DNA from 3 places in the Marinobacter fonticola genome. Region 3 is predicted to be linked to each of the others. Evidence: predicted binding sites of a transcription regulator. Region 3 holds the regulator's gene; each other region holds the start of a gene.

The links. The regulator sigma-54, encoded in region 3, starts transcription at its own class of promoters, with help from an activator protein. The targets are predictions, from matches to a motif close to ANTGGCATNNANNTTGCTNT.
Positions count from the first base shown of each region.
Region 1: the regulator sigma-54 is predicted to act here: its motif matches at 8,593-8,612, upstream of FXO11_RS07105 (flagellar basal body-associated FliL family protein).
Region 2: the regulator sigma-54 is predicted to act here: its motif matches at 2,203-2,222, upstream of FXO11_RS16420 (PEP-CTERM sorting domain-containing protein).

Region 1 covers NZ_CP043042.1:1,581,268-1,591,014, forward strand. Annotated here, with positions in the region: gene fliF (flagellar basal-body MS-ring/collar protein FliF) at 1-473, shown strand, start outside; gene fliG (flagellar motor switch protein FliG) at 466-1,515, shown strand; gene FXO11_RS07070 (flagellar assembly protein FliH) at 1,515-2,444, shown strand; gene fliI (flagellar protein export ATPase FliI) at 2,425-3,774, shown strand; gene fliJ (flagellar export protein FliJ) at 3,778-4,227, shown strand; gene FXO11_RS07085 (STAS domain-containing protein) at 4,440-4,745, shown strand; gene FXO11_RS07090 (ATP-binding SpoIIE family protein phosphatase) at 4,789-6,513, shown strand; gene FXO11_RS07095 (Hpt domain-containing protein) at 6,645-6,992, shown strand; gene FXO11_RS07100 (flagellar hook-length control protein FliK) at 7,191-8,426, shown strand; gene FXO11_RS07105 (flagellar basal body-associated FliL family protein) at 8,661-9,164, shown strand; gene fliM (flagellar motor switch protein FliM) at 9,298-9,747, shown strand, end outside.
Region 2 covers NZ_CP043042.1:3,677,691-3,687,437, reverse strand. Annotated here, with positions in the region: gene FXO11_RS16430 (hypothetical protein) at 1-120, shown strand, start outside; gene FXO11_RS16425 (transposase) at 631-1,149, opposite strand; gene FXO11_RS16420 (PEP-CTERM sorting domain-containing protein) at 1,268-2,059, opposite strand; gene FXO11_RS16415 (transposase) at 2,768-3,745, opposite strand; gene rluF (23S rRNA pseudouridine(2604) synthase RluF) at 4,016-4,756, shown strand; gene FXO11_RS16405 (antibiotic biosynthesis monooxygenase family protein) at 4,800-5,105, shown strand; gene FXO11_RS16400 (PA4780 family RIO1-like protein kinase) at 5,185-6,042, opposite strand; gene FXO11_RS16395 (antibiotic biosynthesis monooxygenase family protein) at 6,295-6,606, shown strand; gene FXO11_RS16390 (ArsR family transcriptional regulator) at 6,754-7,056, shown strand; gene FXO11_RS16385 (ATPase) at 7,313-7,771, shown strand; gene FXO11_RS16380 (App1 family protein) at 7,932-9,050, shown strand; gene FXO11_RS16375 (cation-translocating P-type ATPase) at 9,026-9,747, opposite strand, start outside.
Region 3 covers NZ_CP043042.1:2,992,279-3,002,025, forward strand. Annotated here, with positions in the region: gene lptA (lipopolysaccharide transport periplasmic protein LptA) at 1-188, shown strand, start outside; gene lptB (LPS export ABC transporter ATP-binding protein) at 188-913, shown strand; gene FXO11_RS13325 (RNA polymerase factor sigma-54) at 1,298-2,818, shown strand; gene hpf (ribosome hibernation-promoting factor, HPF/YfiA family) at 2,972-3,280, shown strand; gene ptsN (PTS IIA-like nitrogen regulatory protein PtsN) at 3,336-3,803, shown strand; gene rapZ (RNase adapter RapZ) at 3,865-4,755, shown strand; gene FXO11_RS13345 (HPr family phosphocarrier protein) at 4,752-5,021, shown strand; gene mgtE (magnesium transporter) at 5,185-6,546, shown strand; gene yjgA (ribosome biogenesis factor YjgA) at 6,613-7,143, shown strand; gene FXO11_RS13360 (carbon-nitrogen hydrolase family protein) at 7,160-8,002, opposite strand; gene FXO11_RS13365 (YhdP family protein) at 8,124-9,747, opposite strand, start outside.

The sequences.
Region 1 (9,747 bases), 1.4 Mb from region 3:
AGGATCTGCAGCGCCTGACACTTTTGATTCGTGACGCAGTGGGCTATTCAGCCGCACGTGGCGATAGCGTAACGGTGATGAATACCGCCTTCGCGCAGGAGCAGACCGTGCAGTTCGAACAGCCGGGTTTCTGGGAGCAGCCCTGGTTCTGGGATCTGATGAAGCAGGTCCTGGCGGGATTGGTGATTTTGATTCTGGTACTGGGTCTGCTGCGGCCGACGCTCAAGAGCCTGTCCGGCGCTGGCCGTCAGGAGCGTGAAGGCGAGCTGGGTGGCTCCGGCGATTACGACAGTCTGGAAGGCCTGGGCACGGACGATGCCCTGCGTTCAGCCATGGACCGTAGCGACGACCTCCTTTTGCCGGGATCGGCAGACAGCTATGATAAGCAATTGAACGCATTGAAAGGCGTGATCGCAGAAGACCCGGCTCGTGTAGCCCAGGTCATGCGCCAGTGGGTGAACGTGGATGAGTGACGAAAACGCACAACAGAATCAGGCCGCCAGCGCGCCGCAGAAAATTCGCCGTAAGATTCCCCGGGTTGAACAGGCTGCCATTCTGTTGATGTCTCTGGGCGAAGCCGACGCCGCGCAGATCCTCAAACACATGGGGCCCAAGGAAGTTCAACGCGTGGGCGTGGCGATGGCGCAGATGAAGGATGTCAGCCGCGATGACGTCAAGTACGTACTCGATGAGTTCGTCGAGGCCGTCGGCGGTCAAACCGGTCTGGGTGTCGGTAACGACGACTATATCCGCGCCATGCTGACCCAGGCGCTGGGTGACGATAAGGCATCCAGCCTGATCGACCGCATTCTGATTGGCGGCAATACCACCGGGCTTGATACGCTCAAGTGGATGGAGCCGAGAGCCGTCGGCGACATTATCCGTTACGAGCATCCGCAGATTCAGGCGATCGTCGTGTCCTATCTCGATCCGGATCAGGCGGCGGAGATCCTCGCCACCCTGGACGACAAGGTTCGTCTCGACGTCATGATGCGTGTAGCGTCGCTGGAAAGCATCCAGCCGCAAGCGTTGCAGGAGCTGAACGACATCCTCGAGAAGCAGTTCTCGGGCGGTTCGGCGACGCAGACCAGCCGTATCGGCGGTATTAAGCGGGCGGCGGATATCATGAACTTTATGGACCGCGGCATCGAAGGCAACCTGATGGATTCCATCAAGGATATGGATCCGGATTTGGCCTCCACTATCGAAGACTTGATGTTCGTGTTCGACAACCTCAAGGATATCGACGACCGCGGTATTCAGTCGCTGCTGCGCGAAGTGTCTTCCGAAGTGCTCGTGGTGGCGCTCAAGGGTTCCGACGACGAAGTTAAGGATAAGATCTTCAAGAACATGTCAAAGCGTGCGGCCGAACTACTTGCGGACGATCTGGAGGCCAAGGGCCCGGTGCGCGTGAGCGAGGTCGAAGCGGCGCAGAAAGACATTATCACCATTGCCCGGCGTATGGCCGAGGCCGGTGAAATCACCCTTGGCGGGTCCGGCGAAGAAATGATGTGATGAAAAACAAAAGCCATCGTGATCGTATTCCTTCCGAGGAATTGACAGCTTATGAGCGCTGGGAACTTCCCCTGCTGGACGAGCACGGGAACACGGTGGCCCATTCCCGTGAGGAAGAGCGCGACGTCAAGCCCTTGACGGCGGCCGATATCGAGGCCATTCGCCAGGAAGCCTGGGAGGACGGCCAACGCGAGGGCCGCGAGGCTGGGCATCAGGAAGGTTTGACCAGCGGTCGTGAGGCGGGCCACCAGGAAGGACTGGAACAAGGGTTGGCTGAAGGCCGCGAGCAAGGTCGCCAGGACGCACTGGAAAAGACGAGTGCGGAGGTCGCCCAGGGGTTGGAGCGTCTGGAAAAGCTGCTGAGTGAACTGGTAGATCCGATCCGTCGGCACGAAGATGAACTGGAAACCGCGCTGTTCAATTTGGCCACGGTGTTGGCCCGGGCTGTTGTCTATCGTGAACTGCAAACAGACTCCTCCCAGATCCGTGCCGTGGTGCGGGAGGCCTTGGCTAGTCTGCCCTCCACGCAGGAAAACGTACGTCTGCGAGTTAACCCGGCAGATGTTGAATGGGTCAGGGAAGCGGCGAACCGGCTTGATGCCGAGGCCAGTATTGTCGAGGACGACACCATACTCGCCGGGGGCTGCCAGGCGGAAACCCGGCACAGTCTGGTGGATTTCACCGTTGAGAAACGATTCCAGAAGGCCGTGCAGCGCATGCTGGATCAGCAGCTGGATAGCGATCAGCCTGGCGACAGCGTTGAACTCGACGCTATGATGGGGGAGCTGACGGATTTTCACCGTGAGGTTCTCGAAACCCCCGGCACCCCTCCGGAAACGGCAGATTCGACGACACCGGCGGCCTCGGACGAGGCCAGCGACGACGACCCAAATATCCCGGAGGACGACCGTGACGAGCAGTCTCGCTGAGCGGATTAATCGCCTTCAGGATTATCTTCCCCCGAAACTCGAGCCGGAACTTTCCGGCCGGTTGACCCGTATGGTCGGTCTGACCCTGGAGTGCGTCGGTTGCCCGATGGTGGTGGGCGACCGTTGCGTGATACAGGGCCAGGGTGTAAGCAGCGTTGAAGCGGAAGTGGTGGGGTTTGAGGACGATAGGGTCTACCTGATGCCCCTGACCGCCATTGAGGGACTACGCCCGGGTGCCCGCGTGGTGCCGCTGTCTGCAGCCAGCCGCGTCCCGGTAGGACCGGAACTGCTGGGCCGGGTGGTTAACGGTACCGGCGTGCCGCTTGACGGTGGTGGCCCGCTACGGGCCGAGGCCCAAGTCGGACTGTCGGGAGCCATTATCAACCCGCTGCACCGGGCGCCGGTGCGCCAATCCCTTGACGTGGGTATTCGTGTCATTAATTCGCTGCTGACCGTAGGGCAGGGCCAGCGGCTGGGCCTATTCGCCGGCAGTGGCGTGGGCAAGAGCGTGCTGCTGGGTATGATGACCCGCTTTACCGATGCGGATATCACCGTGGTCGGCTTGATCGGCGAGCGGGGCCGCGAGGTCAAGGAGTTCATCGAGGATATTCTTGGCGAAGAGGGGTTGGCCCGCTCCGTGGTCGTCGCCTCGCCGGCGGACGATTCACCCCTCATGCGATTACGTGCCGCCATGCTGACCACCCGCATCGCCGAGTATTTTCGCGACCAGGGCAAGCGAGTACTGCTATTGATGGATTCCCTGACCCGTTATGCCCAGGCGCAGCGCGAGATCGCACTCGCGGTGGGTGAGCCGCCAGCAACCAAAGGCTACCCGCCGTCGGTGTTCGCCAAGCTACCGCAATTGGTTGAGCGAACCGGCAACGGTAAACCTGGCGGTGGCTCCATCACCGCGTTCTACACCGTGCTGACCGAGGGCGACGACCAGCAAGACCCGATTGCCGACGCTGCCCGAGCCATTCTGGATGGTCATATCGTGTTATCCCGAAGTCTGGCCGAAGAGGGTCACTACCCGGCCATCGATGTGGAAGCCTCGGTTAGCCGGGTAATGCCTCAGGTCACCAGCCAGGACCACTTCCGTAAGGCCCAGGAGTTCAAACAAATTTTTGCCCGCTACCAGCAAGCCCGGGATCTCATCAGTGTCGGCGCCTACGTCAAAGGTTCGGATCCGGTGACGGATTACGCCATCGAGCGTATCGACAGCATGCGTGCATTCATGCAGCAAGGCTTGAAGGAAAGTGCGCCGTATCAGGACAGTGTCGACCGTTTGAAAACGGTGCTCCCCGAACGCAAGACCAAGCCAGGGGGATAACGTATGAAACCGCGATCTCAACGCTTGCAGGTGGTCTTGGCGCTGGAACAGCGCCGTGAAGATCAGGCGCTGGACTTAATGAACCGGGCCCGTCAGCAACTGCAACACCACCAGCAGCAACTTGAATCGCTGCGCCAGTATCAGGCGGACTACCGCGTGCAGATGCGTCAGGGCCAGCAGGGGGTCGTGTCGGTCAATCGTTTGCAAGGCTGGCAGGCCTTTATTGCCCAGCTCGATCACGCCATCCAGGCGGAAGAGAAGCAGGCCCAGCGTGCGAACGCCAGCTACGAAAAAGCCCGCGACGGATGGCGCGAAGCCTACGAGCGCAAGCAGGGCATGGTCCGTCATATCGAAGCCTGCCGCGCTCAGGAGCAGCGCGAACAGGACAAGCGCGAACAGAAGGCGCTGGATGAGGCCGCCAACCGAATACACGCGAGGCGACGCTTGAACTGACGTGTTCATTCAGGCGCGACTTAACGAATTGCGCATGCAATTCCCCCAGAGTTGGCTATCCTCAAAGCGGGGATCTAAAAAAAATCACCTGGCCACGGAGCATTTAGGCGTGGTTAAAGGTTTGCGATGGACTAATGGTCCAGGCGCTCGGCAATAACGAACACACTGATTACGGCAAGACCACAGACTGAGGTATCGATGGAGGACACCGCATGGCAATTCATACGCGGCGAAGCGAGGATGGACGCACGCTAATTATCAGTATTGACGGGCGCTTTGACTTCAGCTCTCACCAGAGTTTCCGCGACGCGTACGAACACGGCGACCAGGAAGTAAGCGACTACGTCATCGATATGTCGGAAACGACCTATCTGGACAGCTCGGCGCTGGGGATGCTGCTGTTATTGCGGGATTACGCCGGGGGCGATGCTGGCCGGGTCAGGATCGAGAACTGCAATAACGATGTCAGGCGTATTCTCAGCATTTCGAATTTCGAACAGTTGTTTTCGATAAAGTGACGCCATGACGATTAGGCCAAGTTAGAACCGGAGAAGCCTTGCATTGGACGAAGCGGACAAGGATGCGCAGCCTCTCCGCATCCTGATTGCCGACGACAGTGAAAGCGACCGCCTGATTCTGAAAACCATGGTTCGTCGTCAGGGCCATGAGGTGATGACGGCGGCAAACGGAGTTGAGGCCGTTGACAGCTTTCGCAGCTTCAAGCCCCAGATCGTTCTGCTAGACGTCATGATGCCGGGCATGGACGGTATGGAAGCTGCGCGCCATATCAAAGCGTTGGCCGGCGAAGAACTCGTGCCGATCATCTTTCTGACCTCCCTTTCCGACGCGGACGCACTGGCTCGCTGCCTGGAGTCCGGCGGTGACGATTTTCTCTCCAAGCCTTACAACCGCATCATAATCGAGGCCAAGATCAACGCCTTTAACCGAATGCGGGTGATGCACCGGACCTTGAGTAAACAGCGCGACTTGATCCGGGCCCGCAACGAGCAATTGGTTAAGGAGCAGACCATAGCCCGTCGGGTTTTTGACAATGTTGCGCACACCGGTTGTCTCGACGCGCCCAATATTCGCTATCACGCATCGCCGATGTCCGTATTCAACGGTGACGTGCTGTTTGCCTGTCCGCGTCCTTCCGGCGGCATGAACATACTGATCGGCGACTTCACGGGCCACGGCTTGCCGGCCGCCATCGGCGCGATGCCGCTGGCCGAAATCTTTTACGGCATGACCAGCAAGGGCTTCCTGATCGGCGATATCCTGCGGGAAATCAATCTGAAGCTTTGGCGTATCCTGCCAACCGATATGTTCTGCTGTGCCGCCTTCTTGGAGTTGGATTTCCACCTCGGCAACCTCACGTTCTGGAACGGTGGTTTGCCGGCCGGATTTCTCATGCGCCGCGACCAAGATTTATTGCCGCTGCCGTCGCGTCACCTACCGTTGGGTGTTGTCTCCGGCGATCGCTTCTCCGCGGAAGTGGATACGGTGAAAGTGGAAGAGGGCGACACCATACTGTTCGTTACCGATGGTGTGCCGGAAGCCACCAATGCTCATGGGGACATGTTCGGCGAAGCCCGGCTGCGTGAAGTGCTCGACGCGTGCGACACGGATCGGTCCGCGTTGGAGGCCGTCCTGGCAGCGATCCAATCCTTTACCGACACGGAGCAAACCCGAGACGATCTGACGCTGGTCTCGGTCGATGTGGCGCTATCGGCGGTGCTGGATGAGCTGCCTCAACGGGTCGCGCAATCGGCTCTGGGCGGTCCGGCGCGCTGGACTTGCGAGTACGAAGTGGCGGGTGAAACTTTGTCCCAGTTCAATCCGCTGCCTCTGCTGCTGCATATTTGCATGGAGGTTCCGGGTTTGAGGCGGCGGAGCGGCGAGGTCTACACCATACTCTCGGAGCTGTACACCAACGCGCTGGAGCACGGCGTACTCAAGCTGCCCTCTAGTTGGAAAAGTTCGCCCGAGGGGTTTGGCCACTACTATGCTGAGCGAGAGCGGCGTCTGCGCAGTGCCGGCAAGCACGATACCGTACGCTTTCGGCTCCAGCATGAAACAGGTCAGAAGGGCGGCGAGCTCCGGGTCAGTTGCAGCGATAGCGGGGAGGGCTTCGACTATACTGATGGCGCATTGTCTTCTCTTGAGAACGATGGTTACGCTGGGCGGGGCCTGGCGTTGCTGCATCAACTGTGTGAGTCGCTGACACACCGGGGCAGCGGGAATGAAGTCGAGGCCGTCTATTGCTGGTCCATTGATTCCCGGTAGCCCTCCGCGATGTCATGAGCGGTACCGCGCTGAGCGCCGGGCACGACGTGTCTGCTGGGGCCAAGCCGCAAGCGAGCGCCCATGTGCAGTAGACCTGTTGTGCAGTAGACCTGTAAGGAGACGAGACGACCATGAACCAAAAGCCACATCTGGATGGCGAAGCCCTGGCGGAACTGCGTGAAGTCATGGAGGACGAGTTCGAGGTTCTGATCAGGACCTATCTGAGCGACTCCAGCGAACGGCTTGATGCGCTGCGCTCGTCGTTGCGGGAGCGCAACGTGGATGCATTCACCAAGTCGGCCCACAGTTTCAAAGGCAGCTGCATCAATATCGGAGCGCCGCGCCTCGGTTCCCTGTGCTCGGACGCGGAATTGGCCGGACGAGAAGACCGGCTCGATGAAGCGGTGCACATTCTGGACGATATACAAAGCGAGTTTTCTGCGGTTCGCGAACTCCTGGAACGGACACTGATCCGATGAATGTTTCTACCTGACCACCCTCGATGCGCGTTGATGGCTCTTTGGCAGTGACTCTACCGCGCCCTGGCGGGTTGTCCTTTCCTTAGCGCCTATTGGACTTCGTATTGTTGACACCTGTCTTGTATTAAAAAGATTGGCACCTATCTTGCTCCGAAACAAACAATTGTTCTAACTACGCCAAAACGGCAAGAGGTTGCCATGTCCGGAATGGTGCTGACGCCTGTGTCACCCACCCCTGAAAAAACAATTGAACGTCAAGGTTCTGCGTCGGAGAGCGAGCGGCCGGCGGAGAGGTTTGAAGCTGTCTCGGCGCGTGAAAAGGCGCGTCTGGAGCAAAAGGACGCGCGGCAGGATCGTGCCGATCGCGTGGCCGAGGAAGACCGGGTGGCCAGGCAAAAGTCGGAGCAGCAGCGCCTGGAGGAAAATCGGGCCAAGCCGGCTGAAAACGCGGACGAGTCTGGAAAACCAAACGAGAGCGCCAGGTCGGGCGATAAAGCCTCAGAATCGTCACCAGCAGATAAGGAGACGACCGCTGAGAGTGCCGGTGACGCTTCTGAGACGCCGGATCAGCAAACTGGCGCCATCGGCGACGAAATTTTGCCGATGTTGTTTGGCCTGCCTTTGCCGCAGGAAAGCGTAACTCAAGGCCCGCGGAGCCTGACCACAGGTGTGGGCACGCAGATGGGCACGCAGAGTAGCGGGATGGCGGGCGTTTCCACCGCGGTCATGGACAAACTGATGATGCAGCCCTTGCAGCAGGGCAGTGCGGGTGGTGGAAGCGATTCCGATAGCTTGCTGGGCATGAAGAGCGAGCAGCTCGGCGCGTTGGTCGGTAAGTCGGCCTTGGGCGCCGACGGCAAGGCGGCGGATTTTTCCGCCCAGCTTGCGCGTTTCCAGGGGAGTGGGGAGACGGGCGCCCTGCAAAACAATGCCACGGCCTTGCAGCGGGGTCTGGAAGGGCGCGAGTCCCAGGCCACCCTGAAAAGCTATTCCACCAGCCTGGACCTGCCGGTTCAGCACGCCCAATGGGGTGAGAAAGTGACGGGTAAGCTGGCTTGGTTGACCGCCCAGCGCATGTCCACTGCGGAAATTCATATCACTCCGCCGGATCTCGGTCCCCTGGAGGTTCGTGTTCAGGTCCAGCAGGATCAGGCTCACGTGACCGTCCACGCGACGCACTCCGCTGTACGTGATCAGCTTGAACTGAATGGTCACCGGCTGCGCGATATGCTGCAGGAAAATGGCCTCACTCTGGAGAAGTTCGAGGTTTCGGCCGACGCCTCCGACCAGGGCGCTCAGCAGCAACTTGCGGATGAGGGCCAGTCTGGTCGCTACGGCTTCGGTTCCGAAGGTGAAGGCGATGGCTTGGAAGATACCTTGGGTAGCGGCAGTTTGGACCTGAGCTGGCGCGGCGAGGTTGACCTCTACGCCTAAGATGTCGTCACTCCTGGCCGGCATCTATCTGCCGGCCGGTGGTTTATGTCTTCCCGTACAGCGGCTAGACTTCTGTTTTATAAACGTGTCTGGAATAAAGAGCGCGACGGTGGCCAGCCACAAAACCTGGCCGCTTTCCTGCAGAATTCGGCTTTCATGTGACGTAATTGGTCTGCTCCTTGCTTAAGATCCGGGCGTATTCGTGGAGTGACAATAAACTGACTGTTGGGAACTATGGCAGAGAATACGGAGCAGGCGCCCGCGGGCAAGAAGGGTAAACTTAAACTCATTATTGGCCTGGTCGTCGTGATCGTATTGGCCGTGGCTCTATCGATAGGCGGGACGCTCTGGTTTCTCCAGTCTGGCGACGATGCCGAGACGCAGGACGGCGACGCTGATACCGCAGCGGCGGAGGCGTTCGAGCCCAGTCTCTATTACTCGCTCGACAAGCCATTTATCGTCACACTGGCCAGTGAGGAACGGCAACGGTATATGCAGATCTTCGTGGCGCTGCAAAGCCGAAATCAGGCAGCGCTCGATGCGGCCCAAACCCATATGCCGTTACTTCGTAGCCGCTTGCTAACGCTGTTCGGAGCGCAAGATTTTCAGGCCATGCAGACCCCGGAGGGGAAGCAGGCATTGCTTGAGGAAGCCCTAAGTACCGTCAATACGGTGCTCGAGCAGGAGGGCGCGGAACCCATTGATCACATTCTGTTCGAAAACTTTGTGTTGCAGTAGCGGCGGCATTAGCCACGGGATCAACCGCACGAACAGCGAAAGATTAATCATAAGGGGACCGGCAACTGCGGCGCGAAACCTGCGTTGCCGGTCCCGTCGTCGTAATGGCAACCTCTGAGATCGGATAACAGGTATGCAGGACTTACTGTCACAAGACGAAATCGATGCGCTATTGCACGGCGTCGACGACGGTGACATCGACACCTACGACGATGCTGACGAGGCCGGTGTCAAGTCGTACGACCTGGCGAGCCAGGATCGTATCGTCCGTGGGCGGATGCCGACCCTCGAGATGATTAACGAACGTTTTGCGCGCTACACCCGTATCAGTCTGTTTAACCTGTTGCGCCGCAACGCCGACGTGTCGACCGGCGGCGTGCAGATCATGAAGTTTGGCGAGTACATCCATACGCTGTATGTGCCGACCAGTCTCAACCTCGTGAAAATGCGCCCGCTACGGGGCACCGGGCTGTTCATCCTGGATGCCAAGCTGGTGTTCAAGCTGGTGGACAACTTCTTCGGGGGCGAAGGGCGGCATGCCAAAATCGAAGGCCGCGAGTTTACGCCGACCGAAACCCGTATT
Region 2 (9,747 bases), 690 kb from region 3:
CCCGTCTTCTGTGTGAACTCGGAAAGCGGAATCAAGGTCTACAATATACCCAAGCAATTGCTATTCGATCACCGGCATTATCTGCATCTGGCTAGAAAGGTATTGGAGGAGTTCAAATGACGCCCAACAAATCGTTGGAGAGGGACGTTTTTTCCGCACGCTGCGCGTGCTCCACAAACGCCCCTCAACTCAAGCGTTAAATTGTCGGCAACAGATTCTTGCTTGAGGGGTAGAGTGTGGATCGAGAGCAACTCGTGAAGAAATTGCGAAACTGGGAGATGCATCTCGAGGTGGTAGTGGGCACTCTCGCGTTTGGACTGGCAGTTGGTTGCGCTGGTATAAGCAATGACTACATAGCCCTCGTTGCTAGCGTGATCTCGATATACATCTCATTTCGAGCCATTGATTTGGGCGCGCACCACTTCCCAGCCGAGCTTTTGGCGCTGAGAGAAAACTCGCAGAAGACTAGGCGTCAAATGATTGAGCATGCGTACGCGGAACTTCAGCTCAAGAAGATGAAAACGCCTCTCCTTTATTTCGGAATACTAAGCCTGTTCGTGGTAGCTTTAATGTTATATGGTTCAATCATATCAATAATTTAACAAGTGACTGTGGTGTCAATCCGATAAATTAAGCCATTTTTTCACGCCACGCCTCCTGATTTTTGACCATCGTATTGAGCACCACAATCATCTTTCTCATACAGGCAATGAGGGCGACTTTGGGCAGTTTCCCCTGGGCCTTCAAGTGCTCGTAGAAGCGTTTGAAAACCGGGTTGCACTGGATGGATGAGAGCATGGCCATGAACATCACCGTGCGCACTCTGTGACGTCCTCCCCGTATTCGTCGTTTGCCATTAAGCTTGCCGCTGTCCCGGTTGATGGGCGCGACACCAACCAGTGCAGCAATCTCTTTTCGGTTCAAAGAACCGAGTTCTGGAAGCTCACTGAGCAGGGTGTAGGCAAGGACTTTGCCGACGCCCGGCACACTGGTCATGATCTCCGTTTTGATTCGCCAGTGATCGACTTTGGCCACCTCCTGTTCGATCTGTCGGGTGATGGTCTCAATCTGATTCTGAAGCATCCTGAGCACGCTTTTGATGGAACGATGCAGCGCTTTCGGGAGTATCTGGAGACGGTTTTTCTCCATCGTGGACATCTCCAGAAGCTGGCTGCGTCGGGCCAGCAAGTCTTTAATCTTCTGGGATGTTTTGTCTGGAATCGGCTTGAACTCAAAAACCCTTAAAAGGACACCCACTCTAAAATACTTAAAAGGAATGTCTTAAAAGGACGCCGGCCCTAAGTTTCCCTTTACGCCATAGTAGGCCCAGTAAAGCAGTAGTTAAGAGAGCAACCGTTGAGGGTTCCGGCACAAGAGCGAAATCCGGAAAGCGCTGGTCGGTTGAGCAGAATTCTCGCTCGCCAACCTGAGACTGTGGCTGACAAATAGCATAGTTGGGAGCAGACGTATCAGGCGTGGCTGAGCTGAGACCCATACTCAGCGCAGCGCCGAAGGTTCCATTGGGGACTGCGACGGGTCTCAGGCTGTTATCTAGAAGCGCGAAGTTGATCGCAAAGAAATTGTAGGGCTCATCTGATTCAAACCCTAAATCGCCCCAATCAAATTCAACTACGATTGATCCAGACGCACTCGTCTCTACAGAACTGGTCAGGCCGCTATTTGGGGCCTGAAGATCAGGCTCGAGTGTGTCGGCATAGACAAACTGCTCGGGATTTTCTGGAAGCGGTGGTGCTGGTGTAGCTGAGGGATCATTGCCCCAATCGCCGAGCCAGCCATAGCTCTGGCCTGCCACGGGGATAAATTGGAGCTGACTTGGGTCGTAGTTGAGGTTAAATCGCCCTGAATAGATAGTGGAAGGATCAGGATCAACCACTGCAGTAATAACTTTCGCTCCCGACGCGTATGGGCCAGCTGGTGGAATGGCGTTTGCTACACGCAGAGAAAAAACAGAGAAGTTTGGGAACCAGGAAAAGATTGCAGTTGCATGAGAGAAGGTGCAAAAAAAGCTAAAGACGAGAAATAGAACGATGCTTTTCATTATTTTGTCTCCGTATAAGTATAACCTAGTAATAAGAAGCTCTTAAATGCAGGTAGCGAAGGAGGGTACAAACGAAAGGAGGGAGACAGCTTGGCTTCAGAACCTTATAAAAAACCCAACTTACTGCCGTAATGTGAATTGATAGCGCAAATTATTAGCCCTGTCTAATTAGAAAACTAGAGTCCTGCTTAAAGGTTTTACTTAAATACTTAAAAGTACTTAAAAAGATAAAGACCGTGCTTAAAAGTACTTAAAAGGGCGCCCGCTCCAAGACCGCGCACACATCCCGCCCAAACTCTCCAGTTTGGCCCAGCGAAATGAAGAATCAGCGCTACTTCCTGTTTGGCTGTCACCGCCGATGTAAAAATGACCCCTGACGTCGAAGTAAAACTGGCCCCCTGGGCGACAATAGCGGCTTTTTTTGAGCCGCATCTATGTTGACCCAGGAGCAAGCAGTGGAGATTCGCGTATTTACTTAAAAGGACACCCTTCTTAAAAGGACACCCACTCTAAGCCGGAGGCCTCGCTCAGTCTTTACAGCAAAATTTGCCTTAACTTTCCGGTTTGACCCGGCGAAATGGAGAATCGTCACGGCTTTGCGTCTTGTAGGGCTATTCAACCAAGCAATGCGGCTTTCTGAACAAAAGGCGGCTGCCGCCGCTCGAGGAGAGCAGGTATTGGATGCGAAGGAAGGTAGGTTGAGCGGGGCTACCCCAACAGCATTTGGCAACGGCCCAGGCCCACGGTCCGTCGGTAGCCCAATTGCTGACAGGCCGCCTTCAGATTGAACGCTGTGCCAACCAGTCCTTTGAACTGGCTTTCAAAGCTGCGACTCATGTAGAGCCAATGTTTGGGTTCAATGGCGAGGCGGTCCAGGATAGGGGGTACGTTTTCGGGGATGTGGCCTTTTTTGCCGGCCCTGAGTTGGCGGCCCGTCCAATCGACTAGTTCCAGGTAGTCCTCCAGCCGGAAGGGTAGGCCCACCGGCATGTCCTGTCGTGGGTAGCCTGCAAACGGAAACAGGCCAGGCAGGTTATCGGTATCGTTCAGATACTGCCGCACCCGGATTCGGACTGATGTGAAATCGCTCGTCTCTGGCATCTTGGCGATGCCGGCGCGTATGGGATTGAGATCGACGTAGGCCAGGCAGGCGGCCAGGGCCTGCTCGTCAAGCAGGGCCTGGGATTTGAAACGACCTTCCCAGAATCGGCCGGTACAATTATCTTCAAGGTTGGCCCGCCGGGCGATGTCTTCGTTCAGACAACGCATGAACCAACTGATGTCCTGCAACCGCGCCCGCCAAATCTCGACTTGCTCCTCCAATATCTGCTGCTCGATGTCTCGTAGGGACTCACCCTGGAGATAGCGTTGACTGAAGATCGTGCCCTTGAACAGGTGGTGCCATCGTTCGATGGTTGACCGCAAGGACCATTGGTCGGCCTCCGCTTGATTGATATGCAGGACCAGATGGACATGGTTACTCATCACCGCATAAGCACAGACGTCCAGTGCAAACACCGTAGCGAGTTTGAGCAGGCGGGTTTCTATCCAGGCCCTCCGGTGTGAGAAATCCTGACCGGTCAGAGGATCCTGGCCACAGAGAAAGGCGCGTCGGACACAGCGGCTGACGCAGTGGTAGTACGGCGTCGCTTCGACGGCGACTTGGGCTTTCCTTGCCCGGGGCATTGGCATTCCCTTCTTTCGGTAGCTGTATGGATAGACAGTATCAGAAGTTGTTGGGCGGGGCTATGGTTTCGTTGGGTGTCCTTAAGACTTTAAGACTTCCCTTTCTTCTTAAGGCTTTCGCCCCAGCGCTTTTGCTCATTTCCTTGGACCGCTTCGTGTCTCTATGTCAGAGTAGCTTCCCATGGTTCAGAGCATAGACAGGGTACTTGGTTGAGTAGGAACGCAGGCAAGCATAAGAGCAGAAACGTTAGCGCGAATGACGGACGCCGCTTGAATAAATTTATAAGCGAGTCAGGCTATTGTTCCCGCCGTGAGGCAGACAAATTAATAGAACAAAGACTGGTGACCATTAATGGCAAATGTCCGGCGTTGGGGACTAAAGTCTTGCCTGGTGATGTCGTTATGGCGGAAGGTAAGCGCATCCGCAATAGAGCCGCTGATAAATCTGATCGGGTTTATATCGCTTATCACAAGCCGGTGGGTATTACATGCACCACAGAATCGAAGGTGCAAGGCAATATTATTGATGCCATTCGCCATAAAAAACGCATTTTCCCGATAGGCCGTTTGGATAAGGATTCTGAAGGGCTAATTTTTCTGACTAGTGACGGGGATATCGTCAATAAAATTCTGCGCGCGGAAAATGCTCATGAAAAGGAATATATTGTCACTGTAGACAAGCCGTTGAATGCGCAGTTTGCAGAGTTAATGGCGAAGGGCGTCCCTATTCTAAATACCGTTACCAAACCATGCAAAGTGATAGTTCTTAGCCGCTTTGTCTTTAAAATTATTCTAACGCAGGGAATGAATCGCCAGATACGGAGAATGTGTGACCATTTTGGTTATGAAGTAACAAGGCTGAAGCGAACCCGTATTATGAGCGTTTCATTGGATGCCCTAAAGCCTGGGCAATGGCGTAATTTGACGCCGAAAGAAATGGCTGAAATCAATCAGTCTATTGCCGGATCGGATAAACGAAAGCAGGGTTCATCATCCAAAAGTAACGACTAAAAGGACGCCCACCCTAAGACTTTACAAGCAAGGAGACGTCGAGGTGATTGCTCGAATATGGAAAGGATGGACCACCCCGGATAATGCTGCGGCCTATGAAGAGCTTTTCCGGGATGTTGTTCTGCCGAAAGTCACGCAGGGTGTCAGTGGCTATATCGACACCAATCTACTCCGGCGCGAGGCTGGCGAAGAGGTCGAGTTCACAACCATATTCTGGTTCGAATCTCTCGAAGCCGTAAAGATGTTTGCGGGCCCAAACTTCGAGCAAGCCGTGGTTCCCGACCCAGTAAAGGCGCTTATGGTGCGCTACGAGGCAATCGCCCTCCATCACGACGTTGTTGCCCTGTAGATTGCTATTAATTAGCGCCAGTTCGTCTTCTGTCGAGCCCGTTCGGGAGGTTGTTGGTTTCCAAACTTGGACCGGGCCCTCAGTCCTCGCTGTCCCTTAACCGCTCCCGTTCCAGACGTTCTGCCTCTTCTTCCCGCGCGGCCTCAATGACGGCCATCAGCTCCTCCATGTCGGCACTGGCGGAATCGTGTTCGAAGCAGCCGGTGAGTCGGCTATCGGGATAGAGGTCGCCGCTCTCGTACAAGGACCAGATCTCTTTGCCGTAGTCGGTTTTTAGCAGCTCAGGGTCGAAGCGGGCAAAATAGCGGCGCATATTGTCCACGTCCCGTTCCAGCATGCGGGCGGCGTTGTTGTTGCCAGCGGCATTGACGGCTTGGGGCAGGTCGATAATGACGGGCCCGTTCTCGTCCACCAGTACATTGAATTCGGATAGGTCGCCATGAACCAGACCGGCACAGAGCATGCGCACCACCTCTCTGACAATGCGGTCGTGGTAGTCTCTTGCCTGCTTCGGGCTGAAGGACACGTCGTCGAGGCGCGGGGCGGCGGCACCGTCGCTGTCCGCTACCAGTTCCATCAGCAGTACACCGTCGACGAATGCGTGTGGCTTGGGGACGCGCACGCCCGCTGCCGCGAGCCGATATAGCGCGTCGACTTCGGCGTTCAGCCAGGCGTCTTCCTGCTCCTTCTGGCCGTAGCGGGTTTTCTTCGACATGGCGCGGGCGCGGCGGCTGTTACGAACCTGACGGCCCTCCTGATATTGCACAGCCTGCTTGAAGCTACGCTTGCTAGCCTCTTTGAACACCTTGGCACAAAGCCGCTGGTCGCCACTAAGCACGACATAGACTTGCGCTTCTTTGCCGCTCATCAGCTGCGCGACGACGTCGTCAATCAGCCCATCATCGACTAGGGGCTGCAATCTCTTCGGTGTCTTCATAAATCCTTAAGTGTCAGTAGAGCGGCCTGAACCGCGCAAAGCCAAATACAGTTGCCCAGTTTCGCAGAATGACGGGCAATTTGCTGTGGTTTCATCACGGAAACAAGCTGGTAGAAATTCTTACGCCTGTTTCAAGCCCGGTTGGCCCATCATGGGTATTAGCGCGGCACCCCGCATTCACGTTAGGCTTGCGATGAGCACAAGAGTTTCAGGTTTGCATTATTCAGTGTTCAAGTGTTGACGGAGCCGACTATGAAATACATTTTCGAAGTCCACATCAAGGATGGTTACACTGCGGAGGATTATGCGGACGCCTGGGTCAGGGCCAGCCGTTTGATCCAGCAGGCGGCTGGGGCCCGTGGTACCGAGCTGCATCGCAAGATAGACGATCCGAAAAAGTTGATCGCCATCGCCCACTGGGATACCAAAGCCAGCCGCGACGCCATGGAAGGACAGCATAATCCCGAAGTGGCAGACATCATCAAAAGCGCGGCGCCGTTTTGCGAGATTAGAGCTATCGGGGAGTTCGACGAACCTGAATGGGTGGTGCTTCCTAACAACTAGTGCTTGCTAACACCTAGTAGTGCTTGCTAACACCTAGGGCACGAGTGTCCGGCCAAGGCGCCAGTTCGTCCACACTAGTGCGACCATCCGGTGCGATAAGCCGTGCCGGGCTTTGACGACGTGTTGATAGCTGGAACTAAACTGGTTATGACAGGACCTGAGAGAGTACCCGCTGAGCGTACGATTACGATTCGACAGGACATTCTTGCCATCCTGGAAGAGGTCGAGTGCAATGCCAGCGATCTCTCCAAATGGGTGCGCCTGACGGAAAAAGACATCTATGCGCATCTGGATGAGCTGAAAAAGTCCGGGCGCGTGGCGACGATTCCCGCCGCGTGCAATGCCTGTGGCTATCGCTTCGAGGATCGGCGTAAGGCTCGTAAGCCCGGCAAATGTCCGCGCTGTAAGTCGACCCGGATCGATCCGCCCCGATTCACCGCCGTCTCCTGATTGACCGCCTCCCCGGGTTTTTAGCGCTTTAATTTTCGTTCAGGTTCTTCGGTTTTCTGTTGTCTCTCTCCCCAAAGAACTACAGTATGAGTAAAGGAACGATGCACATTCGACGGTTTGAAGGGATGACCGAGACGAGGCGTGTCGAACGAATTTCGCGTTTACTGTCCGTGCAAGCGGCCCCGTTCGACATCCCAAGCGAGGGTCAGCGACGTGTCGGATGTGCGAATATTGAATCCGGTAAGGAGGCCAGCGAATGGAAATTAAGACCTTTGAAGATCTCATCGATTGGGCCCGACAGCTCCATGCCCACCTCTCGCGCTCGCTGCAGGATTCGGCCGAGACCAACGAGAATGAACGGGCCAGCGCTTTGCTGACCTACCTGTCCGAGCACGAGTCGGAGCTGGCTCGGATTACGGCCGAATTTGAAAAGCAGGCCGATCCGAAGGTGCTGAAGACCCGCCTTTACGATTTCTTCAACCACCAGCCTATCGATTCTCGCCGTAAGAGCGATACGCACTATGCGCAGTTGGGTTTCGACGAGATAGCCCGGGAAATTTTCAGCTTCCACGATGAATTGATGGAGCTCTATAAATCACTGCTGCGCAAGGCCGAATTACGCGAAGCGTCGGACCTGGTGCAAGAGCTGCTGGACATGGAGGAAAACGAATCCATGCGTTTGGCCCGCCAGGTGCGCAGCATGGACGACGTCTAGTCGCCCAACCGGGACACATCATCGCGATGTCATCCAGGCGTGTCTAGCGGCGCCGTTAGTGCCGGAATTGCCTCATTTGTCATTGAGCTTTACGGTGTCGGCTTGCAGAATAAATAGTCTTGCCACCAGCAAGTTAAGCCGGGCCTTCACAGAGGATTCAATGTCACTTCGCCGTCGCTACCGCCAATACGTGCGTTCTTTACGCAAGGGACTCCATATCCTGGCGGCGCCGGTTAAAGGTGATAACGGCCGTGGCGGGCTGTTTATCCAGGCATACCGAGGATTTGGCTCCCAGAGCCGGTTGTTTCTCATGGGACGGGTCTTCCACCAACCCGGTTTCGGCGCCAGGTTACGTGAGGATATGCTGCGCCGGGATTTGATCGACCTGCTGCGGCGCCTACTACGCAAACCCATTGTCGACGCCCAGGTACGCGTGCGTTATAAGGACGCGGACACCATCGTGCGCACCGATCGGCATGGCTTCTTCCGGGTGCATATGGACCTCTCCACCATGCCGTCGGACGTGATCTGGCACTCCATGGAGTTGTCTTTGGTCAATCCCAGGGATGAGCGTGCCACCACCACCGGCGAGTTTTTCACGCCTACGTCCCGAGCCCGCTATGGCGTAATCAGCGATATCGACGACACGGTGGTCTACACCGGTGTGGCGAACACGATGAAGATGATGTGGCGACTGTTCGCCCAGGGCGCGGAAAGCCGGGCGGTTTTTCCCGGTGTGTCGGCGTTGTATCAGGCATTCTATAACGGCGACAGTGGGGCTCAAGGCAACCCGCTATTCTATGTGTCTCGCGCGCCCTGGAGCATCTACCAGGTCTTGGTCGAGTTTTTTCGCATGCACCGTATTCCCAACGGGCCGATCCTTATCCTGCGGGAGTGGGGCATGAAGCGGGGAAGTTTGATGCCGCGGCGCGCGAAGGACCACAAGCTCGACGCCATTCGCCAGATTCTCGCTCTCTACAAGGATATGCCGTTTATCCTGATCGGCGACTCGGGCCAGCGGGATCCGGAAGTCTATACCCGCGTCCTACAGGAGCATCCGGGCCGCATCCTGGGGATCTATATCCGCGACGTCAGCAATGATTCCCGCCGTGAAGAAGCCATCGCCGAACTCGCCCGCGAGGTCAAGGACGCGGGCAGCGATTTGATGCTGGCGTCAGACACGATGGGTATGGCCCGGCACGCGGTTGAGCAGGCGCTGATTCCCGCCAGCGCGCTGGACGAAGTTCGCCGTACTCACGACCGCGAAGACGACGACTGAGCCGCTTCGATTTTTTCGGGTAGTGCAGCCTGGCGTGGTTGCTCCTCGCGCTCGGAACGGGTGAGCCAACGGCGTAGTTTGCCGCTCCATTCCGATTGAACTTCCTTCGATGTTTCCTGCAGCCTCGGCAGAAACCAGGCACCCGCGAAAGAGACACCCAGCGAACCGGCGACCGTCATCCAGCCTGTAATGCCGGGGCGGCGACAACCGAAGAAGCGGTTGAGCCCCGGTGTTTCCACCAATGCGCAGAGACCGGCAAAGGCTCCGGCCGCGGCCAAATTGACCTGGCGGGATCCCTTGCCGACCAGTACGGTTTGGCTCAGTTGGGTACCGATCAAGGTCAGCATGGCCACGGTGGAGGCGTGTTCGGGTCCCCAAAGTTTACGATCCAGCGCCCAGACCGCCGTGGTGATGCCGCCGGTCAGGCCGGAGCGCCAGTGGATTTCGCGGGTCAGCGCATCCCCCAACGACGCTTCCGGACCTTCACTCATCAGCTGTTTGGCCTGCAAGTCCGTAGGCTCGCCCAGCGCGACCGCCAACGCGGGCACCGTGTCGGTGAGCACGTTGATCAGGATCAACTGACGAGCGTTGAGGGGTGAGCGTCCTTCAAGCAGCCCCGCCACCAGGGTGAAGCCGATTTCACCCAGGTTGCCGCCGACCAAGAGGCTCACGGCGTCCCGTACCGAGGTCCACAGTG
Region 3 (9,747 bases):
TTACCTTCGAAAAGCAGGCGATAATCCGTCAAGAGGGCAACGTTTTTAAAGGGGATCACATCGAGTACAACACGGCCAGCCGCGTCGTCGTCGCCGACGGCGGGCGCAGTCCGGATAACCCGGACGGTCGGGTAGAAATGCTGATACAACCGCGCCAGTCCAACGAAAACCAGGGCGAGACCAACTAATGGCGATCCTGTGCGCAAGCAACCTGGCTAAAAGCTATAAACAGGTCAATGTGGTCAAGGACGTCTCCCTGGAGATTCGTAGCGGGGAAATCGTCGGCCTGCTCGGCCCCAACGGCGCCGGCAAGACCACCTGCTTCTACATGATCGTCGGCCTCGTGCCGGCGGACCGGGGCCGGGTCACCATCGACGACAAGGATATTACCCCGCTACCGATGCATGGGCGCGCCCGGGCCGGCATTGGCTACCTGCCCCAGGAAGCCTCGGTTTTTCGCAAGCTAAGCGTGCGCGACAACATTATGGCGATACTGGAGACGCGCAAGGGGCTGTCCCGTGCCGACCGGGAAAGCCGACTCGAAAACCTGCTGGAAGAATTCCACATCACTCATATTCGCGACAGCATGGGCATGTCACTCTCCGGCGGCGAAAGACGGCGAGTGGAAATTGCCCGCGCGCTGGCTATGGAACCCGCCTTTATCCTGTTGGATGAACCTTTTGCCGGCGTGGATCCGATATCGGTCAGCGATATCAAGCAGATCATCCGTCACCTCCGGGACAAAGGTATTGGCGTGCTGATTACAGATCATAACGTGCGAGAGACCCTGGATATCTGCGAAAATGCCTATATCGTCAGTGGAGGCCACATCATCGCCTCCGGACATGCCGACGACATACTGGCAAATCAGCAGGTCAAGGAAGTTTATTTAGGCAACGAATTTCGCCTGTAACAAGAATCGGCGTGAGATGAGTTCAACTGATGCCAAACGCAGTACAGAAAGCAATACAGAAGAGCAAAAGCACTCACAGAACCACAGCCCGGCATCTTGTCTGATGCTTCCATCTTGTCTGATGCTTCAAAGGGGCTGGCTGTCGCATATTTCTGCGAAAACGCTAAACTCGAAACATGGCCGTCCGAGTATGGGCTCAAACATCGGCGGCCAGAACGTTGTCATCTGCACACCCATGGCAGTAAACTTCGGCAAAGAAATTGCTTGTAGAACTAAGTCGCCACTTTCTAAGTCCGGGATCAATGCCCTATAACTCCGGGCGCGACGTGGTTCGGCAAAAAATTAACGCCGAGAGCATTAGGGTGACGGGATAAATCAATGGTAATGAAAGCTTCGCTCCAGCTTAAGCTGGGTCAGCAGCTCACCATGACACCGCAGTTGCAGCAGGCCATACGCCTTCTGCAACTGTCGACGCTGGATCTTCAGCAAGAGATCCAACAAGCGCTGGACTCCAACCCGATGCTGGAAACCTCCGAGGAGGAGGAAGGCTCGGACACGTCCGCCGAGAACGAAAACAGCAGCAACGAGGCTGAATCCAAAGAGCAGAATGATTCAGACTCCCAGCAGGAAGACAATAGCTGGGATGAACCGAGCGAAGAGCCGGATTGGTCTGCCGACAACCAGCAGGACATCCCCGACGATCTCCCGGTCGATACAGCCTGGGACGACATCTACCAATCCGCACCTACCTCAGCCTCCCGCGGCGACGACGAAGACGACAGCGACTTTGAGTCTCGCAACTCACCGACAGAAACCCTCCAGGATCACCTGCTCTGGCAACTCAACCTGACGCCCATGAGCGACCGCGACCGCGCCATTGCACACGCGCTGCTGGATTCGGTGGATACCCGCGGCTACCTCATCACGAGCGTCGAGGATATCCACGCGGGATTGGAGGACGAAGCCGACGAGGACCCTCTGGAACTGGACGAAGTCGAGGCGGTCCTGCGCCGGCTCCAGCATTTCGATCCGCCGGGGGTTTTTGCCCGCGATCTGCAGGAATGTTTACTGATTCAGCTTAACCAGTTGCCGCATGACACGCCCTGGCTACCGCAGGCGCGCCTGGTCATCAGTCACTACATCAACCTGCTGGGCAACCGTGATTACGCTCAACTCCTACGCCGCAGCCGCCTCACCGAAGAACAACTCAAGGCCGTACTCGCGCTGATCCAGACACTGAATCCGCGTCCGGGCGACTCCATGGAGCAAGGCGAACCCGACTATGTGGTGCCGGATGTGGTGGTGAGCAAATCGAAAGGCCGGTGGCGCGTCGAACTGAACCCGGAAATCGCCCCTCGGATCCGGGTGAACGCCGGTTACGCCGCGCTGATCCGGCGGGCGGACAGTAGCGCCGACAACACCTATTTGCGCGATCAGTTGCAGGAGGCCAAGTGGTTTATCAAGAGCCTACAAAGCCGTAACGAAACCCTGCTTAAAGTCGCCACCCGTATTGTCGAACATCAGCAAGGCTTTCTCGATCATGGCGAGGAGTCGATGAAGCCTCTCATTCTGTCCGATATCGCCCAGGCGGTCGGCATGCATGAGTCGACCATCTCGCGGGTCACCACCCAGAAGTACATGCATACGCCCCGCGGCATTTTCGAGCTGAAGTATTTCTTCTCCAGCCACGTCAGCACGAACGAAGGCGGGGAGTGTTCGTCCACGGCAATCCGTGCCATGATCAAGAAACTGGTGGCGGCGGAAACGCCAAAGAAGCCGCTTAGCGATAGCAAAATCGCCGCCCTACTTGGCGATCAGGGTATCAACGTCGCCCGGCGAACAGTTGCCAAATATCGCGAAGCCATGCATATACCGCCGTCCAACGAACGTAAACGATTGGTATAACGCAAATACGGATACAGCGTAAGACCGTTATGAGGGACAGCCGCCCTCAAGTCCGGGCGGCCAGACATAATTTCAGGCGTCCGCCGCACGCGACGGGCTCAACATCGGGCGCGCTCTTAAGCGCCCGTGCATGTCGACAAGTAGGAGAAGCCTATGCAACTCAATATGTCAGGTCACCATGTCGAATTAACCCCTCCCCTGAAAGAGTATGTGTCTGAAAAATTTCAAAAACTTGAACGTCATTTCGACCATATCAGCAACTGTCAGGTGACCCTGTCCGTGGTAAAACTCCGCCATACCGCTGAAGCCACGCTGCATGTCGTCGGCGGGGAGGTTCACGCAAAGGCTCAGAACGAAGACATGTATGCGGCGATCGATTCGCTCGTGGACAAACTTGATCGGCAGATCCTGAAGCACAAGGAGAAGACGGTCGACCGAATGCACGGCGCAGCCAGTCGCTAGCCGCTTCATTAAGCGTCAATCGTTATCCGTTTCATATTAGGAAAGCATTCCATCCATGACGGAAACACCTTTAACCATACAGTCCATCCTGGTTCCCGAGCTCACCCTTAGCGGTGTGCCGGGAACCAGCAAGAAGCGAATCCTGGAATTGATCGCCGAGCATATTGCTCGGCGCTATCCAGAGCTTGAGGAAGCCCAGATTTTCAACAATCTGGTCTCCCGCGAGCGCCTGGGCAGCACAGGCATTGGCCAGGGTATCGCCATTCCTCACTGTCGCCTCGAAAACTGCAACCACGTCATTGGTGCGCTTCTGACCCTGGAAGAAGGCGTTGCCTTCGATGCCATCGACAACCAGCCGGTTGATTTACTCTTCGTGCTGATCGTGCCAAAGGAGGCAACCAGCGAACATCTTGAGTTGCTCAGCCAGTTGGCCGAGAAATTCAATGAACGCACTTTCTGCGAGCGCCTGCGTCGATGCGAGGATGCGACCCAGCTTTACGAGGCCATGACGCAGTCGCAGTAGCTGAGTATTCGCACGGGCCATAGCACCAATCCAGACAGGGCATCCCAAGTTAAGGCATAGCATGAAACTGATCATCGTCAGCGGTCGTTCAGGCTCGGGGAAGAGTACGGCCCTCCACGTTCTGGAAGACCTGGGCTTCTATTGCATCGACAACCTACCCATTGGATTGTTGTTCCCACTGACAGAAGAAGCCAGCCAGGCTTCACCGCGCAGGCTCCGCAACATTGCCGTCAGTATCGATGCGCGCAACCTGGCGGGCGAAATCGCCAACTTCGAAGCGATCCACGAACGCCTGGAAGCCACCCAGCTGAAGGTCGAGATTATCTTTCTCGACGCTACCGATCAGTCGCTACTCCAGCGTTTTCACGCCACCCGGCGTAAGCACCCGCTGAGTGACGATCGCACTTCATTGCGCGAAGCCATCGCCGGCGAGAAACGTCTACTAGAACCCCTGGCTCGTCTCGCGGACCTTTACATCGACACCTCCGAGCTCTCGATGTATGAGCTACGGGACATGGTCAAACAGAGGATCGTAGGCCGGCGGGAGCAAGAGTTGGCACTGCTGTTCCAGTCATTCGGCTTCAAACATGGCGTGCCGGTGGACTCGGATTATGTCTTCGACGTGCGCTGCCTGCCCAACCCCTATTGGGATCCCAGCCTGCGCAAGTTTACCGGTGTCGATACCGAGGTTAAGGACTTTCTCGAGCAGCAACCGGCAACGCAACATATGCTGGATGACATAAAACGCTTCCTGGAAGCCTGGCTACCCGCTTTCCGCGAAAGCAACCGTAGCTATATGACCATTTCCATCGGCTGCACCGGGGGACAGCACCGCTCGGTCTACATGTGCGACCAGCTCGGCGCCTACTTTGAAAGCCAGTACAGCAACGTCCAGGTCCGTCACACCGAATTACCCCACTTGACGGCCCAACCCGCTCAGGACACCCCATGATCCGCGAGCCCATCACCATCATAAACAAGCTCGGCCTTCATGCCCGAGCCGCTGCCAAGTTGGTCAGCACGGCGTCGGCGTTCAAAAGCAAGGTATTGATTGGAAAGGACAGCCGAGAAGTGGATGGTAAGAGCATCATGGCGGTCATGATGCTGGCCGCCAGTTGCGGCACCGAGATCGAGCTGGTGATTGATGGCGCTGACGAATGCCAGGCCCGAGACGCGCTCGTCGATCTGATTAACGACTACTTCGGCGAAGGCGGATAACGGCGACATCGGTGGAATTCACCTATACTGATCTCTCACGTCTGCAACGTAAGTCCGCTATAATACATCATTTTCTGAAGCGGCAACCTCCCGGGAGTGACTAACTAACTCTCAGTCTTAAGCCGCCTTTATGGTCAACTCGACCCGATTTCGTGGGTGATTCATGTCCGACGCACTCGAAAACAGCCAGGCCCGGCAGCGCCTCCGTACGCTCGGTGAAGCGCTGGACAGTGGTGCCCTGCAACAGGTCGCCCGCATTCTCAATGGCGGCCTGAGCCCGAGTGACATTGCCCACCTGCTGGAATCCTCCCCGCCGCGCCAACGGGCTTTGCTCTGGAATCTGGTGGATAAAAGCCTGGAGGGGGAAGTCCTCCAGTACCTGAGCGACGATATTCGTAGCTACTTCCTGAGTAAGCTCAACGCTCAAGAACTGGCGTCTATTATCGAAGACTTCGAATCGGATGACCTTGCCGACCTGCTGCAGCAGCTACCGGATACGGTTATCCAGGAAGTCCTCGACACCATGGACGATCAGGATCGCCAGCGTGTGGAGGAAGTCCTGGCCTACCCGGAGGACACCGCCGGTGGCTTGATGAATACGGACACCATCACGGTGCGTCCGGATCTCAGCATCGATGTCGTCCTGCGTTATCTGCGCCGCCACCGGTCGCTGCCGCCTATGACCGACAGCCTCATTGTGGTCAACCGGCGCGACGAATACATCGGCGTTATGCCTATCACCAAGATGCTGGTTTCCAGCCCCAGCGCCACGGTGCGCGAGGTCATGGACACCGATATCGAGCCGATTCCCGTTACCATGGCCGACACCCAGGTCGCGACCCTGTTCGAGCGCTATGACCTGATTTCCGCCCCGGTCGTCAGCGAGAACGGCAGATTGCTCGGCCGTATCACGATCGACGACGTGGTTGACGTTATCCGCGAAGACGCGGACCACTCCCTGATGAGCATGGCCGGTCTCGACGAAGATGAGGATACCTTCGCGCCGGTAATGAAAACCACCAAGCGTCGCGCCGTCTGGCTGGGCATCAACCTGATCACCGCCTTTATCGCCTCTTCGGTGATCGGACTTTTCGAGGGAACCATCTCCAAAGTCGTCGCCCTGGCCGTGTTAATGCCCATTGTCGCCAGCATGGGCGGGATTGCCGGTAGCCAGACTTTGACACTGGTCATCCGCGGTATGGCCGTCGGCCAGATCAGCGCCGCCAATGTCTCCTGGCTTCTAAACCGCGAGCTCCTGACCGGCGTCCTCAACGGCATTCTATGGGCACTGGTGGTTTCTGTGGCTGCCACAATCTGGTTTGGCGACCCTATGATCGGACTGATCATCGCCGCTGCATTGGTCATCAATCTGATCGCCGCGGCCCTGGCAGGCACGTTGCTGCCCCTGTTCCTGAAATCCCGTAACATCGACCCGGCGCTGGCCGGCGGCGTTATCCTTACCACCGTCACCGATGTGATAGGCTTTCTAGCCTTCCTGGGACTGGCGACACTGATTTACGGCTGATTTTCACCTGACTGATGCCGGCGAGCTCTCCAGATTACAGATAGTTGATCGAAAAAGAGAATGGCAATGACGACCGAAGAAGACGATTTCCAGGGCGACGAAGACTACAAGAGTAAATCCCAACTCAAGCGCGAAATGCATGCGCTACAAGACCTCGGCAAACGTCTGATCGAGCTTCGCCCCGATCAGGTCGCGCCCCTCCCCATCAGCGACAGGCTACGGGCAGCCATCGACGAATCACGCCGCATCACCCAGCGCGAGGCGCGCCGTCGCCACCTGCAATACATTGGGAAAGCGATTCGCCAGGAGGAGCAGCTCGACGAACTAATCCGCGCGATTGAAGCCTATGACAGCGGCAGCGCCGAGCACACCCGCCGCCAGCATCTGGCTGAGCGCTGGCGCGATCGTTTGATCGCCGAGGGCGATGCGCTCGTGGGCGAGTTTATCGACTACTGTCCGTCCGCCGATATTCAGCACCTGCGCAACCTGACACGCAATGCCCGCCGCGACGCACAGAAAGAAAAGAATACCGGCCAGGCGAAGAAACTCTTCCGCTACCTGCGCGAGTGCGTCGACGAACAGGAAAATCCGAGCTGAATCGGTTTAGAGGCGCTTAAGCCTTTGGTTGCAAGCGCCGATGCAGCCACACCGGCATACGGTCACGGGTTGTTTCCAGGCGTTCCGGACTCAACTCGTCCAAGGTTAGCGTCATGCCTTCACTGACTTGCGCTGTCATGGTTCCCCACGGGTCGACAATCATCGAGTGGCCATACGTGCGGCGTTTCGAATCATGCTCGCCGCCCTGCCCGGCAGCCACCATCCAGAACTGATTCTCGATAGCACGCGCCCGTACGAGCGGATGCCAGTGGGCCGCTCCCGTCTGGTAGGTAAAGGCACTGGGCAACGTCACCCATTCGGCCCCCTTCTCCCGCAGCAGTCGAAATAGCTCCGGGAAGCGCAGATCGTAGCAAATCGCGAGCCCCAGGCATCCGAAAGGAGTGTCCACCGTCACCACGTCCTCGCCGGGCTCGAAGGTTTCCGACTCGCGATAGCGCCCTTGGGCATCTTCAACGTGCGCATCGAACAGGTGGATCTTATCGTAACGCGCTACCTGCTTCCCTTCATCGTTGAAAACAAGGCAACTGGCGCGAACCCGGTCGCTCAGCTCAGTGCCGTCCGGCCGGGCGGCGATGGGCAGGGACCCGCCAATAATCCACAATCCTAAACGACGCGCCTGCTCCGCCAGGAACGAACGGATCGGGCCTTCGGGGGTCCGCTCATCCTGGCCTCGCTCCAACATTTGGCGTGTGCTAAGTACTGCGAAATTCTCCGGCAATACAGCAGCCACCGCCCCTTTCTCACTCGCCGCTTCGAGAAGCTCGCGAGCATCAGCCAGATTTTGGTCAAGATCGTGACCGCTCACCATTTGCAATACAGCTACACTACGGTTCGTCATCGCACGCTCTCCTGATGAACCATACAGTCGTCTGGAATGTGTTTTCTATTTATGGCTTTTATTCGATACTATTTATGGCTTTTTTCCAATAAAAGCATCAACTCCAACAGCGGATTTCGGCTTAATCCCCCGTATCAAAGACATTACGCAGATCCACATCCGGCTTATCCCACGTGCCCTGAACCAAGTACGTGGCGCTGGTCAATCTACTCAAAGGATCGCCCAAAACTTTATCCAGTACAAACAGGGCGCCCCCAATCGGCGGGGCGACCCCCATCAGAATGGCCGCCAGCGGTAGATTTTGGGTCAGTGGCAGTACCACCACCAGGCGCATATCGAGGGTCTCCTCCACCAGGCTGGTGGAGCCGGTTAATTTGAACGCCCCCGAAGGCCCCACGATCTGGAGTTCCGGCTCCCAGGTCAGGGTACCTGAGTTCAATTGCGCCGTGCCTGAAATAGCATCGAAAGCCACACCCGCCTCGTAGAGATCTGAAAAATCCAGCTTCAACCGCCGCAGGAGCGTGTCCGAATTCAAAATGCCGAAGATGCGAAAAATCTGGGCAGTATTGTTGCTCTCGAGGATTACGCCATCGTCCAGGCGAAAGCCCAGCGTGCCTTCAACGGTTTCAAGCGAACCATTGCTGGGAGGACCATCCCAGCCGAGGTCTACTTCGATTGCGCTCTTTTCGTTACGCAACGGGACGCTCCCGTCAATCCACGGGCTGATATCCGCCAGACTTCCACCAGCGAGCGTACCGTCGATCTGAGTTTGCTCAGTGCCATTGCGTGCTGACCAGACCACATCGCCATCGAATACGAGGCTACCCACCTTACCTTTTAATTGCTGAATTTCGAGTGCATCGGCGGCAGGACGAAACAGAAACGACCAGGCACCGTAGTCTCGGCCATTAAGGCGAAGAGCATCGATAATCACATCCACGTCCGGCCAGCCCGCTATGCCGTTCTCTTCGAAAGGCACCGCTGCTTGTAATGACTCACTCCCGGGCGTCCCTTTTTCTTCGCTTACCAGAATCACTTTACTGAGGTCGACCACGATAGGCTGATCACCGGCGGGTAAAAACAGCTCACCCCCAACATCCTCGCCATCCAGTGAAACGCGCCAACCGTTGGCGTCGGGTATGGCCAGCACGACGGTTTCGTTGAACTGCTGGCCAGCGGCCCGCGCCGACCCAATGCTGAGCGCCACCCGCTTTAACCAATCCGGCGCCTCCAGACCCGGTCCGCCCTGTCCCGAACTTGGCGCAAGGTCAAACTGCGAGAGCCCGTTTTTCCACTGCGCGAGATCCAAGTGTTCCACACGCCCCGTTACTTCCAATCCGGGGGCGCCCGAGAGCGATGTTGACGCCACGCCCAGCTCGACACGGCCACGCTGGAACGCACCACCCGCCCAACGCAGGCGATAGGCTAAGCGATCGCTCCAGTGGCCGGAGAGCAACATGCCATCGTTCTCACCCCAACTCATCACCAGTTCCATCGGTACCGCAGCGCCCACCGGTTTGCCAAAGGGCGCTGGCCATTCCAAAGAAACATTGGCCAGTGACGAAGAAACGGCCAGTGACGATGCGCCGCTGGAAGAGAGGTCCAACCGTGCGGAATATGTGGCGCGCCCATCGATCCCGGGCGGTAAAGACATTTCGAACTGCTCGGCCACATCCGCAACGGCTATGCGCCCGGTCTGGGTGATACGTAGCGGCGCACCGGTATCGGGCCGCGACAGCGCCAGC